4 linked regions of the Thermocoleostomius sinensis A174 genome follow. The protein of the gene in region 2 interacts with the protein of the main gene of each other region in a pairwise test. Links are inferred from orthologs where the notes say so. Each region holds a gene or a part of one and is shown on either strand. Other genes may lie near its edges. The genes, in order: OXH18_RS23185, OXH18_RS10595, OXH18_RS08140 and mtgA.

Region 1 (2,943 bases), 2.9 Mb from region 2 along the record:
CCGCTAGCTTGGTTGGTGCTGATGCCGGTAAGGAAATGGGTGTTTACCTCGACTACATCTGCTCTGGTCTGAGCTAATGAATAGTTAGTTTTGAGTTTTGAGTTTTGAGGATCAAATTGCTCAGCAATTTAGAGACTTGAAGCTAAAAATTGAAGACTAGAAACTGGAGGACTGGGAAGTTTGGGGTGAGTGTTAGATGGTTGATGGCAACTCGGAGGAGTTTGCTATAGCGATCTAAGATTGACTCTAGACTCCCAGCCTTGAAGTAATTAACCAAATATCATCGCGGTTTTGGATTTTTAGAGTTTGGACAGGTGCGATCGAGTCACTGCACAGCTTGAGGACCGTCTAAAGTCGGTGATCTGAGATCCAAAATTACAAAGGTCTACATTCAACAAAAATTTTCAGTCTGATCTGACATTAGGAGAGATATCCATGCGGATGTTCAAAGTCACAGCCTGCGTTCCCAGCCAAACTAGAATTCGGACTCAGCGCGAATTGCAAAACACCTACTTTACCAAGTTGGTTCCCTACGACAACTGGTTTAAAGAGCAACAACGAATTCAAAAAATGGGTGGCAAAATTGTCAAAGTGGAATTGGCAACGGGCAAACCTGGTACCAACGCTGGTTTGGGCTAGAGCGCGCCACTATCGACGTATCTTGTTGACCGCTCGACGGCTGATTGTCTTCGCTCATGATCATAGACAGGTCGCGATCGGTTGTATGCGCTGAGGTCTGATTAGACCTCTTTTTTTATGGCAGCTTCCATGGAAGTGTTGAACCAATTGGGCTGACTTGCGTTACCGTTAGTAGACTGTTTCTGCCTTCTGCATTTTTACGCTAACCGATTGTGAATCTTTGCAAGTTCATTACATTTTTCACGCCCTCTACCAACGAATGGGGTCTCGAAGCGCGGCTGCTGCACTGGATGACCTTCCTGTGGCTCTTTATTGGGCTAGTGATCATGTTTTCTGCGTCCTATGCCATTGCTGAAGCGACCTTAGACGACGGTCTCTATTTTTTTAAGGTACAAATTCTCTGGATTTGCTTGGCGCTGATTGGATTTAGTATTCTCGTTCACTCCCCCTTGAGATATGTGTTAGGACTGGCTAGTTGGCTGGTGCTGATCATGTTGGGGTTACTCATGCTGACGCTGGTGATGGGCGTCAATGTCAATGGTGCAACGCGCTGGCTATTCATTGGACCTATGAATTTGCAAGCGTCAGAACTGATCAAACCGTTTTTGGTCTTGCAAGGGGCCCGCATTTTTGGACGATGGGAACAGCTAACCTGGTCTACACGCCTCAGTTGGCTGGGAATCTTTGTTTTGGTGTTGGTGGGAATTTTGTTTCAACCCAATCTCAGTACCGCCGCGCTGTGCGGCATGATGCTTTGGCTGATGGCAATGGCAGCCGGGCTTCCCTATAGCTACCTTGCGAGCGCAGCCACATCAGGGCTGTTGGCGGCAATCATTAGTGTTAGTATCAAAACCTATCAACGACGACGATTGATTTCGTTTCTCAATCCCTGGGCCGATCCGAGACAAGATGGCTACCAACTGATTCAAAGTTTACTGGCGATCGGTTCGGGTGGATTTTGGGGAACTGGGTTTGGGCTTTCCCATCAAAAGTTGTTCTATCTGCCGATTCAATACACTGATTTTATTTTTGCTGTGTTTGCCGAAGAGTTTGGTTTTGTGGGATCGGTGCTGCTGCTGTTGATGTTGGCGGCTTACGGCACGATCGCACTTCGAGTTGCCATCAAAACTAAAAACCGGATTCATCAATTGATTGCTGTAGGAGCCACCATCTTAATGGTGGGGCAATCACTATTGAATATTGGCGTTGCGACGGGGGCTTTGCCAACCACGGGGTTGCCATTTCCCTTAATCAGCTATGGCGGCAACTCAATGATGGCTAGCTTGGCCACGGCTGCGTTACTGATTCGCGTAGCTCGTGAAAACTGTGGGGCAGCGGTGCTACCCTTACACGAGCGACGAGCAACCTCAAAACAGGTATGATTGCAATCGATGGATGGCTAGCTGATGCCAACTCCAAGGGGCGTTGCTGAGCGCAGATATAATTGCCCTCTCTGCCATACTGGGTGACTGTTAAGACCGATACTGGTAGCTGCTCTATCTAGCGATGGCTGGAATTTCCTGATTTGTGCGAAAAATCTTTTACAAATCTGGAATTGCCTCGCTCGAACGTGAGGACACCTAATGTGCCTATCCAAAAACTGGATAGTTGGTTGCTATTTGTTGGGTTTTGGACGCTTGAATAGCTTGTAGGCACACAAAACTGCATGAAACCGTGGTGGTGGTATGGAAATGTCCATTTATGAACGGATTTTTACCAGCGTACTAATGCTAGTCATGGTGGCGGCCGTCATTGCCCTCATTCATGCTCTGGATACTGCCGAGCCAGCTAGCCGCGCTGGAAAGCCAGTTGCCATTGAACGATCGCGACTTTGATATCCCTGATTTTTCTCTTTCAGTTGGCTCTTTCAGTTCCCTGTTCTCGCTTCAACTTCGTATTTTTGCCACGCTCGATTGTCGTCGAACTCCTAGAAGGCCTTGCTGCATTCAAGTCGGAGTTGCCCTCATCCCCACTCCTGCTTCCTCCGGGAGCGGACTAGGGTGAGGGGCAGTCCAATTCAGGTCTCGATTCAGCGATGCCTTCCTAGCGATTGGATTCGCCTCCTACTTAGCTGGTTGCCTCACTTCATCAAATCTGGCTATTCAGACAACATAAATTAAGCGAAATTCATCATAGAATGACTCGGTTGTCTTTGTCTGACGTTCACTATGGTCGCAACTGTGATTGACCCTGAGCAGTGGCAAGCCACCTACGAAGCTGCCTCTCTGACGCGACAATACGAGATGCTGCTAGAAGTGATGGCTCAGCCCCTCTCGCTGGATCTGATCGAGGAACTAGATCTAG
Region 2 (3,001 bases):
CGGTGACAACATTTTTGCTCATCATGTCTGTGCTGACAGTCTATGGTTGGACGGTGTATGTGCAGCAGCGCTGGGGGCAGGAATACAGTAAGTTTGAAACTTTAAAAAAGCAGGAACGACAGTTAATTTCAGGAAATGAAGCCTTAAAAAACCAGATGGCCCAGCAAGCAGAGTCACCTAATAGTGGTCTGATGGTTCCTGATCCCAATCACACTATTTTTCTAATGCCAGCACCGGAACGCCCCCTCGTTCAAGCACGACGGCGATCGACGCATCAAACAACGCCAGCCAAGCCCCTAGGATATTGATTTGTGTAACTGATTCGTGTGACCGATTCGTGTAACTGATCTATGCTTCCATATGTCCCTCCACTGTGATTTTTGTTTGAGGCTGGTTCATGGCTATTTCCTTCTCGTTTCTTCAATCTCTGCGACAGCAATGGACAAGCCGAAACACGCGATCTCAGTTATCTAGGGGACGCTCATCTCATTCGTCTGCTCGGCGATCGGCCACGGAGCGATCGTCTGTCCACCCATCCCCCTCTAAACTGCGTTCACCCCTAAAAGAAAGTCAACCCTCTCTAAGCCGCCGACCCAGTAGGAGTTCGCAATTAGCTTCTACTCCCCCATCTCGATTACAGCAAGTAGCCAAACGGCTTTTCGTTGATAGCCAACAACATCGGCTGGGACAGTTGCCCCGGACGCAACACCCGCTAGTGCAGCTACCTAATCGATCGCAGCGCCCACGGGCTAAGGCTCCACGGGCATCCCAGCTTCGGTTTCGGATGATTCTGGTATGGAGTATATTGCTGGTGGCCATGCTGCTGCTGTTGCTGAATTTGTTCCGAATTCAGGTCTTACAAGCTAGTACGTTGAAAGAGCTAGCCAAAGCCCAGCAGATGATTTACCTAAATCCGCTGGTTCCTCGCCGGCCGATTGTCGATCGCACGGGAACCGTTTTGGCAATGGATCAACCAGTCTATACACTGTATGCCCATCCAATCTTGTTTCAAAAACCAGTCTATGAAATTGCCAGCATCCTGACACCCATTCTCAATCATCGACCAGAAGAATTGATGGAGAAACTAGAACAAGGTGAAAGCGGTATTCGCCTTCAGGATGGATTGCCCGAAGATATCAGTCGTCAAATTACTAATCTGCAACTAGACGGGCTGGAATTGGTGCCAGAACAGCAACGGTTATATCCACAGCAAGATCTGTTTGCCGATGTGGTGGGCTACGTCAATGTCGATCGTCACGGACAATCAGGTGTTGAATATAGCTTTGAAGAGCAGTTGCGGCACTCTATTGAAGGCATGGCTCTGACCCGATCGGGCGACGGATCAATTATTCCGATCGAATTGCCGCGCAACTTCCTAGAGCAACAACAAGATGATCTTCAGCTACAGCTTACGGTTGATAGTCGTCTCCAGCGTTCTGCTCGGTTAGCTCTGAAACAACAGCTAGCAAAATACAGCGCCAAACGGGGAGCGGTGCTGGCGATGAATGTGCATAACGGAGCCATTCTGGCCATGGTGTCAGAACCGTCCTACGATCCTAATAAGTACTATGAAGCCAATTTAGAGCAACTGCGCAACTGGGTATTGAGCGATCTCTATGAACCTGGTTCTACGTTTAAGCCCATCAATGTCGCTATTGCACTGCAATCGGGTGCGGTTCGTCCCGATGACACGTTTTATGACGAAGGGGCGATCGAAGTGGGCGGCTGGCCAATTCAAAACTCCGACTTTGAGGAAAATGGCGGACGCGGTCAATTGTCGGTCAGTGAAATTGTGCAATATTCCAGCAACGTTGGTATGGTGCGGATGATGCAAATGCTGGAACCAGGGGTCTACTATGGCTGGCTGGAACGACTATTGTTAGAGCAACCAACTGGAATTGATTTGCCGTCTGAAGCAGGGGGACAACTCAAAAGCTATCAGCAGTTCACCAGTGCTTCGATCGAACCTGCTACGACTGCTTTTGGACAAGGATTCTCATTGACGCCGATTAAGCTGCTGCAATTACACAGCATGTTGGCAAATGGCGGCAAAATGGTGACCCCGCATGTTGTCCAAGGGTTAATCAAAACAGATGGTGAAATTAGTTGGCAATTAGAGCGGCCACAACCTCGGCCAATCTTTTCGCCTGAAGTTGCGAAAACTGTTCTGTTAATGATGGAAGATGCAGTACTAGAAGGAACTGGGCAACTCGCAGCAATTCCGGGCTATCGCGTCGCTGGCAAAACAGGAACAGCCCAAAAAGCTGGGATTGATGGAGGCTACACTAGTGCTAGAATCACCAGCTTTATCAGTCTTTTCCCCGTTGATGATCCCCAATATGCCATTTTAGCGGTAGTGGATGAACCGCAAGGCGAAGATGCGTATGGATCAACCGTAGCAGCGCCGATCGTGCGAACGGTGATTGAATCCTTGATTAACATCGATCGCATTCCCTCCAGCAAGGTGGATAATTCAGAAGATGCATCTGAGGAATGGACTGAGGAATGGTCAGACGATCGACAGAATGTCCCAGGAAATTATGTTGAGGAAGATATGGGTGATGGGTATGTAGATGAGGCAATTAGGGACTAGGGAGTGGGGAGTGGTTTCTCGTAAAGATTCTGTAAATCTCGCAAAGTTTACACGCTTGCAAAGACACAGTAAAGAATTAGCGTTGCATGATGGAAACGGCTAGAGGGTTTCCATTCACACAACGCCTAAAGCTATTGAGTTTTGATCAGTCTTGAACTGAGCGGTTACGCACTAATCTAATACGCACTAATCCAAGGAGTCAGCCTTTTTATGGCGAGCGTTGGTGACAATCAATTCAAACTCCCACCCTGGTAACTTTTGCACAGATTCGCTAATTCGACGCAGATCTTCTGAGCCGTTCAGCGTTAAGTTTTCGCGAGTTCGTACTTCAGCCGCAATTACTTTACTGTCGCTGACGGCTAACAAATCAAGCGAACAATGGGCCAACGACGGGGGAAGCTGCTCTGG
Region 3 (2,891 bases), 580 kb from region 2 along the record:
GTAAAGTCACCGATTAGGAGAATCGCCTTATGTCCAGCGTCTTGAAACGCTCGCAGTTTGCGAATGACAATACTATGCCCCAGGTGAATTTCGGCTCCGGTAGGGTCAATGCCAAACTTAATCCGCAAGGGACGATCGGTCTTCTCAATCCGAGCCGCCAAATTTTCGTTCGGATCGGCAGAATTTGGCTGATTTGGAAAGATTTCGCTTGTTCCTCTATAGAGCCACGAAAGAGATTGCGTTACAGTTTGAATGGAATCAGAAGCCATACTTGGCACATTGTTCACTAAATTCGTTACACTCACTGCCAATTAGATACAACATTTACATACAACAATTCTGGTGTGGTTTTCCACCCAGCAACCAACCTACTATAATTGCAACACGCTTGAGGAAGTAACACGGCTGTGTCATCTAATCCTGTCAGATCAAACCAGATCAATCCGTCTACGCCGTCGCGGCAACCTGGAAAGGGCAAGTCTGCCAATTCGGTCATGAACTATTGTGTGGGTGTTGCTCAAGCAACAGCCGGCACGCTGTTGACCCTGACAATGTTGACCAGTTCTGTGGTGGCCGGGGGGCTGGTTGGGTTGGCGCTGAGTTTCCGTAATTTGCCGGATGTGCGCTTGCTGCGAAATTATATCCCGTCTGAAACCAGTTATATCTATGATGCCAACGGCACACTACTCTCGAGCATTCACGATGAGGCCAACCGTGAGGTCGTGGATCTCGATGAAATTTCGCCGGACTTAAAGCGAGCAGTGCTGGCGATCGAAGACAGTTACTTTTTCTCTCATCACGGCATTAATCCTTCCAGCGTGGCACGAGCATTTCTGGCTAATCTCAAAGAAGGTGAGACGGTGGAAGGGGGTTCGACCGTCACGATGCAGTTGGTCAAGAATTTGTTTCTCTCGCCCGAGCGATCGGTGAGTCGCAAGTTGGCAGAGGCGGTGTTGGCGTTGCGCCTAGAGCAGGTGTTCTCCAAAGATCAGATTTTGGAAATGTACCTGAATCAGGTGTACTGGGGACACAATAACTATGGCGTCGAAACAGCGGCGAGGAGCTATTTCAATAAACCCGCGTCCGATTTAACCCTGGCCGAAGCGGCGATGATGGCGGGTTTGATTCAAGCTCCAGAAGAATATAGCCCCTTTGTTAATTACCAAACGGCTAAGCAACGCCAAGCGATCGTGCTCGATCGAATGCAGCGGCTCGGTTGGATTTCGGCTGAAGATGAAACGATCGCCAAGGGACAACCAATTCTGTTAGGACAAATTACCTCCTTCAGCGGCAGCCAAGTTCCTTACGTTACCGATGCGGTGGTGCAAGAATTGACCGAGCGGTTTGGACAGGATGCGGTGTTGAAGGGCGGAATGCGGGTACAAACCACGATCGACCTCAACATGCAGCGCTTGGCCGAAACCGTAGCCCGTGACGGGTTGGCCTCGGTGCAGTATCAAGGGGTGTATGCCGATCAAATTTCCCTGGTTGCTGTCGATCCGCGCACCCACTTTGTCAAGGCGATGGTGGGCGGGGTGGATTATGAGCAAAGCCAATATAATCGCGCGATACAAGCCCTCCGACAGCCCGGATCAGCCTTTAAACCCTTTGTGTACTACACCGCTTTTGCTACGGGCAAGTATGACGCCAACACCACCATTATGGACACGCCAGTCAGTTATCCCGATGGCGATGGCTACTACACACCGCAAAACTATGACGGCAGCTTTGGTGGGGCTATGTCGATTCGGCAAGCTTTAGCCGTGTCGCGCAACATTCCAGCTATTCGCTTGGGACAAGAAGTCAGCATTAACCGAGTGATTGAAGTTTGCCGCACGCTGGGAATCAAGAGTCCGATGGAACCAGTCACCTCACTCCCGTTGGGAGCCGTCGATCTGACGCCCTTGGAAATGGCCGGAGCCTATGCCACCTTTGCCAACAATGGCTGGCATTCAGATACCACTACGATTGTGCAAGTGTTAGACTCCCAGGGCAATGTATTACTCGACAACACGCCCAATCCTCAACTGGTGCTTGATCCATGGGCAGCAGCCACCCTTAACGATGTGCTGCAATCGGTCATTACTAGTGGTACAGCCACCGCTGCCCGCATCGATCGTCCAGCGGCTGGCAAAACAGGAACGACCTCCTCGGAGCGCGATATTTGGTTTGTAGGATATGTGCCACAGCTTTCCGTTGCCGTATGGATTGGACGCGATGACTATGGCCCACTGGGCATTGGTGCGACGGGTGGAACTTACGTGGCTCCGATTTGGCGTAACTTTATGTTGCAAGCCCTACAAGGCGTTCCGGTGGAAAACTTTAAGCCAGCGGCGAATTTTGTGCGTCCATAGACGTGCATGGGTAAGTGCATGGGTAGAAGAGTAACTAGAAACCCAACTGACCGAAGGCCAACACCGTAAAAACCTGAACAGGATGGACAAGGTAATAAAGCCTTTGTCTCTGCCTTTTAAACTGGTGTTACAGTTGAATGTTGCTGTGTCTACTTCCCATTGCGGTATGCGCCCCCGCCAAGGTTTGGTTGAGTTATTTTCCACCTTTCTAGCTTTTGATGCCGATCGCGTTCAGGGATGGGTCGCTGATGCAAGGTTGCGGCGTCGAATGGAACGCTGTTTGACTGAATCAGCCTCGCCTCCTACGTCCGATGCTTTCTGGGGAGTGTACTGGCACAAAGCCTGGCAAACCCAAACCGATCGCCTGGCCCGTGATCATTTGGCTGCCTATGTGCAAGAGGTTTGCTATTGGGTTGCCCACAAAGCAACCGCCTATTTAGAGCGATCGCCTGATACAATCTCTGACTGTTTTCAAACCACGATCGCACAACTCGACAAAGTATTGCAGGGGTTTGATGCTAAGCGCCATTTTTCCTT
Region 4 (2,766 bases), 1.7 Mb from region 2 along the record:
ATGAGCTAGTGCAAGGAGCCGTTCGCCTCTATCCGGTATTGCGCAAGCACCAGCAGCAGTTGGAGTATGGCTATCGGCTAAAGGAATATAAAGATGAACCCATTCAACTAGCCGTTCCCCCTAGCGCCAGCCCTAACGGTATTCAAGGGCTTGTGGCTCAAATTAGTACTCGAGTGCAATCGGTATTTAATCGACCATCCTGAGCGATTGCCCGCTAGAAGCCGTGATTTAGTGCAACAAAATTTTTTCAGTAAAACTAAATGGGACAACTGGAACGCTTGATCCTCATGGCAGAGGATGAGTTAACACAATACAGTACTGACGCCCGCAAGATTGAAAAGCTTCGACAAAAAATTGGTCTATCAGTGCCACTCACAGAGCAACGGCAGATCAAAGCTACAGCAATCCGAAATGCCCACAGATGCTTTGAGCCAATTAGTCGAAAACCAGCGACAAACAGTAGCGCTGCCGTTTTGGGGTGTTGCAGGACTCAGCTTGCTTTTGGGAATTGCTCTGTTTCAGCCATTAGATTTCGTCATTACAGCGGCAGCAGGCTATGCAGCTATTAAACTGCAACAGTGGGGTTGGCGACTTCAGGCAAAACGTTTAGTGATTCAAACACTAGAAGACATTGAACAACGGATTCAAAACCCAACCGACTAGCTATCCAGCGCAACGCTGCTGAAGAATTTACGTTGTATTTATTAACCATTCTTGCTACTTTGTATGCGATCGATGTCATTCGGCTACGCACCCAGCAAAGCAGACAGGTCGGCAAGTCGAATGTTAGGTTGTGTCCTTTGACACCGATCGGCGCGAAGCACAATAGAAGCACTATAATAGTTCGTCATACTTACGTGAGTCGCTGATCTTGGATAGAGACATTGGTTAGAAGATATAAACGTCGATCGCGCCGCCCGTCTCTTTTCTGTCTACTGCTCAGGGCTGTTGTCACATTGGCAATTGCTGCGACTGGGTTGTCGCTGTTGTTGGTTCTCCCGTGGCGTTGGGTGCCACCTCCTACCAGTAGTTTTATGCTGCAAACCTATTTTGCTACAGAAGCAAGGCAGCCTTACGCCTACATCTGGCAGCCCTATCCAAATATCTCGCCCTATATGCCTCTAGCGGCGATCGCCTCTGAAGATCAGCGATTTCCTACTCATCGCGGCTTTGATCTAACCGAATTGGAACGGGCTGTTGAAGACTATCAACGAGGAGAAGAATTACGCGGAGCCAGCACCATTACTCAACAAGTCGCTAAAAATTTGTATCTTTGGTCAGGGCGCAGCTTAATTCGCAAAGGGTTGGAAGCCTGGTTTACCGTATTGATCGAGTGGCTATGGTCAAAGCAACGCATTCTAGAGATTTATCTAAACATTGCCCAGTTTGGCCCAGCCGTATTTGGAGTTGAAGCGGCCAGCCAGCAATTTTATGGTAGGTCTGCGAGTGACCTCACTCCCGAAGCAGCGGCGGCTTTGGCGGCTGTGTTACCTGCCCCATCGGTTTATCAAGTGAATCCACCTTCTTCAGCAGTGGTGCAGCGCCAACGCTGGATTTTGCAACAGATGGAACAATTGGGTGGGTTGGATTATTTGCAAACACTTGAACAGGTGCCAGAGGAGGGATAAATGCTCTGGTTAAATTTGCTCTATTACGACGGGTATTTTCTAGACAGAATAAGAGTATCTCTTCTCACTCTTTTTTACTGTCATGGCCCAGTCACCTAAAGGTCGCCTTGTTTGGAACCACTCAACACATATTGCTGGGTTAATTGCTGTCTTAGAACGATTAACTGAAGTAGAGGGAATTTCTACCATTACTCCAGCGGTGATTGGCCCTGCTCGATCGAAACATCCAGCTTTGCAGCTTAAGGTATCGGTTCCTATTCGGGGTGGCTTCAAGGTGATTGCCCGCAAAGGTAAATCTGTGCAAGAAGTTTTTGTGCTCACCACTCTTAGCAAAGAAGCCTTAGAAAAGGCGATCGATCAGGCCATGATGCAGTAGGAATACCCTAGTTGAGCTTTGATGTCTTCCTTCTTTCGCGAATGCTGCTATTCCCAAACAATTACAGGGAATTCTAGAGTAGCAGTCATTTTTCAAGTCTTTGACAGGCTCAACCATGTCAAACCTCATCGTTTTCGTAGAACCCCGGTTGGCTCAGACAGGAACCCAAGCTCAATCCGGAGCCTCTCCATTGCAAAATCCTTGGACAATTACATCAGGGCTGCTGCTATTACTGCTGCTCGGTTTGGCCGTATATACCAAAGTGTCAACGGCTAAGTTAGAGAAGCAAAAACGATTTGAAGAATTTAAGAACCGAGAACTTCAAAAAAAGCTGAAATTTGCGCTAAATACCATCAGTAAGATGGAAAAAAATCCAGATTTGATTCACTCGCGGGAGTTTAATCTAGATTACTTAAAGATGAGAATGGAAGAAGAACAATTCCACTTCATCATCATGAATCAAATTAAAATCAAGGTCAAAGAAAAAATTTCGATCGCCCTACGTCCTAACCAAGCGGAACAGGGTTTGCTGGGGATTGCTAGCACTGGCCGACAGGTGGATGAAATTTTTGATGTGGAATATGATCCGTCCAATTCTCCCAAAGGATTGAAGCGCGTTTTATTTCGTATTCAAGTGAAGCTAACCAAACTACCAACTCAGCCGTCCTCAGCCACTATCAGCCAAATTATTGAGTGTATGCAGCGATTTATGAGCCAAAACCATGACAATTGGCAACCAACGATCCAAGGACGCATTGTGTC

What was found.
Region 1: the proteins of OXH18_RS10595 (region 2) and OXH18_RS23185 interact in binary tests that used the Escherichia coli proteins (3 or more experiments, as listed by UniProt). The link is inferred for Thermocoleostomius sinensis A174 from one-to-one orthologs.
Region 3: the proteins of OXH18_RS10595 (region 2) and OXH18_RS08140 interact in binary tests that used the Escherichia coli proteins (3 or more experiments, as listed by UniProt). The link is inferred for Thermocoleostomius sinensis A174 from one-to-one orthologs.
Region 4: the proteins of OXH18_RS10595 (region 2) and mtgA interact in binary tests that used the Escherichia coli proteins (3 or more experiments, as listed by UniProt). The link is inferred for Thermocoleostomius sinensis A174 from one-to-one orthologs.

The regions. Positions count from the first base shown.
Region 1 is NZ_CP113797.1:5,343,964-5,346,906, forward strand. Bases 5-2,936 are described here. They hold OXH18_RS23185 (FtsW/RodA/SpoVE family cell cycle protein), read left to right. Parts: upstream 5-851; coding sequence 852-2,021; downstream 2,022-2,936. Other genes in these bases: apcB (allophycocyanin subunit beta), read left to right, coding at 5-77; OXH18_RS23180 (phycobilisome linker polypeptide), read left to right, coding at 436-639; OXH18_RS23190 (hypothetical protein), read left to right, coding at 2,325-2,474; OXH18_RS23195 (hypothetical protein), read left to right, coding at 2,808-2,936. In the rest of the region: more of apcB, read left to right, coding at 1-4; more of OXH18_RS23195, read left to right, coding at 2,937-2,943.
Region 2 is NZ_CP113797.1:2,446,936-2,449,936, reverse strand. Bases 6-2,995 are described here. They hold OXH18_RS10595 (peptidoglycan D,D-transpeptidase FtsI family protein), read left to right. Parts: upstream 6-397; coding sequence 398-2,593; downstream 2,594-2,995. Other genes in these bases: OXH18_RS10590 (hypothetical protein), read right to left, coding at 2,780-2,995; OXH18_RS10600 (hypothetical protein), read left to right, coding at 6-308. Also shown: more of OXH18_RS10600, read left to right, coding at 1-5; more of OXH18_RS10590, read right to left, coding at 2,996-3,001. UniProt on the Escherichia coli protein: Essential cell division protein that catalyzes cross-linking of the peptidoglycan cell wall at the division septum. Required for localization of FtsN.
Region 3 is NZ_CP113797.1:1,869,172-1,872,062, reverse strand. The notes cover bases 1-2,880. They hold OXH18_RS08140 (transglycosylase domain-containing protein), read left to right. Parts: upstream 1-407; coding sequence 408-2,354; downstream 2,355-2,880. Other genes in these bases: OXH18_RS08135 (sigma-70 family RNA polymerase sigma factor), read left to right, coding at 2,458-2,880; tyrS (tyrosine--tRNA ligase), read right to left, coding at 1-269. Outside these bases: more of OXH18_RS08135, read left to right, coding at 2,881-2,891. UniProt on the Escherichia coli protein: Cell wall formation. Synthesis of cross-linked peptidoglycan from the lipid intermediates.
Region 4 is NZ_CP113797.1:716,826-719,591, reverse strand. What follows is about bases 2-2,756. They hold mtgA (monofunctional biosynthetic peptidoglycan transglycosylase), read left to right. Parts: upstream 2-884; coding sequence 885-1,628; downstream 1,629-2,756. Other genes in these bases: OXH18_RS03045 (hypothetical protein), read left to right, coding at 2,120-2,756; OXH18_RS03050 (DUF2103 domain-containing protein), read left to right, coding at 1,711-2,004; OXH18_RS03065 (HHL1-like protein), read left to right, coding at 2-203. Also shown: more of OXH18_RS03065, read left to right, coding at 1-1; more of OXH18_RS03045, read left to right, coding at 2,757-2,766. UniProt on the Escherichia coli protein: Peptidoglycan polymerase that catalyzes glycan chain elongation from lipid-linked precursors. May play a role in peptidoglycan assembly during cell division in collaboration with other cell division proteins.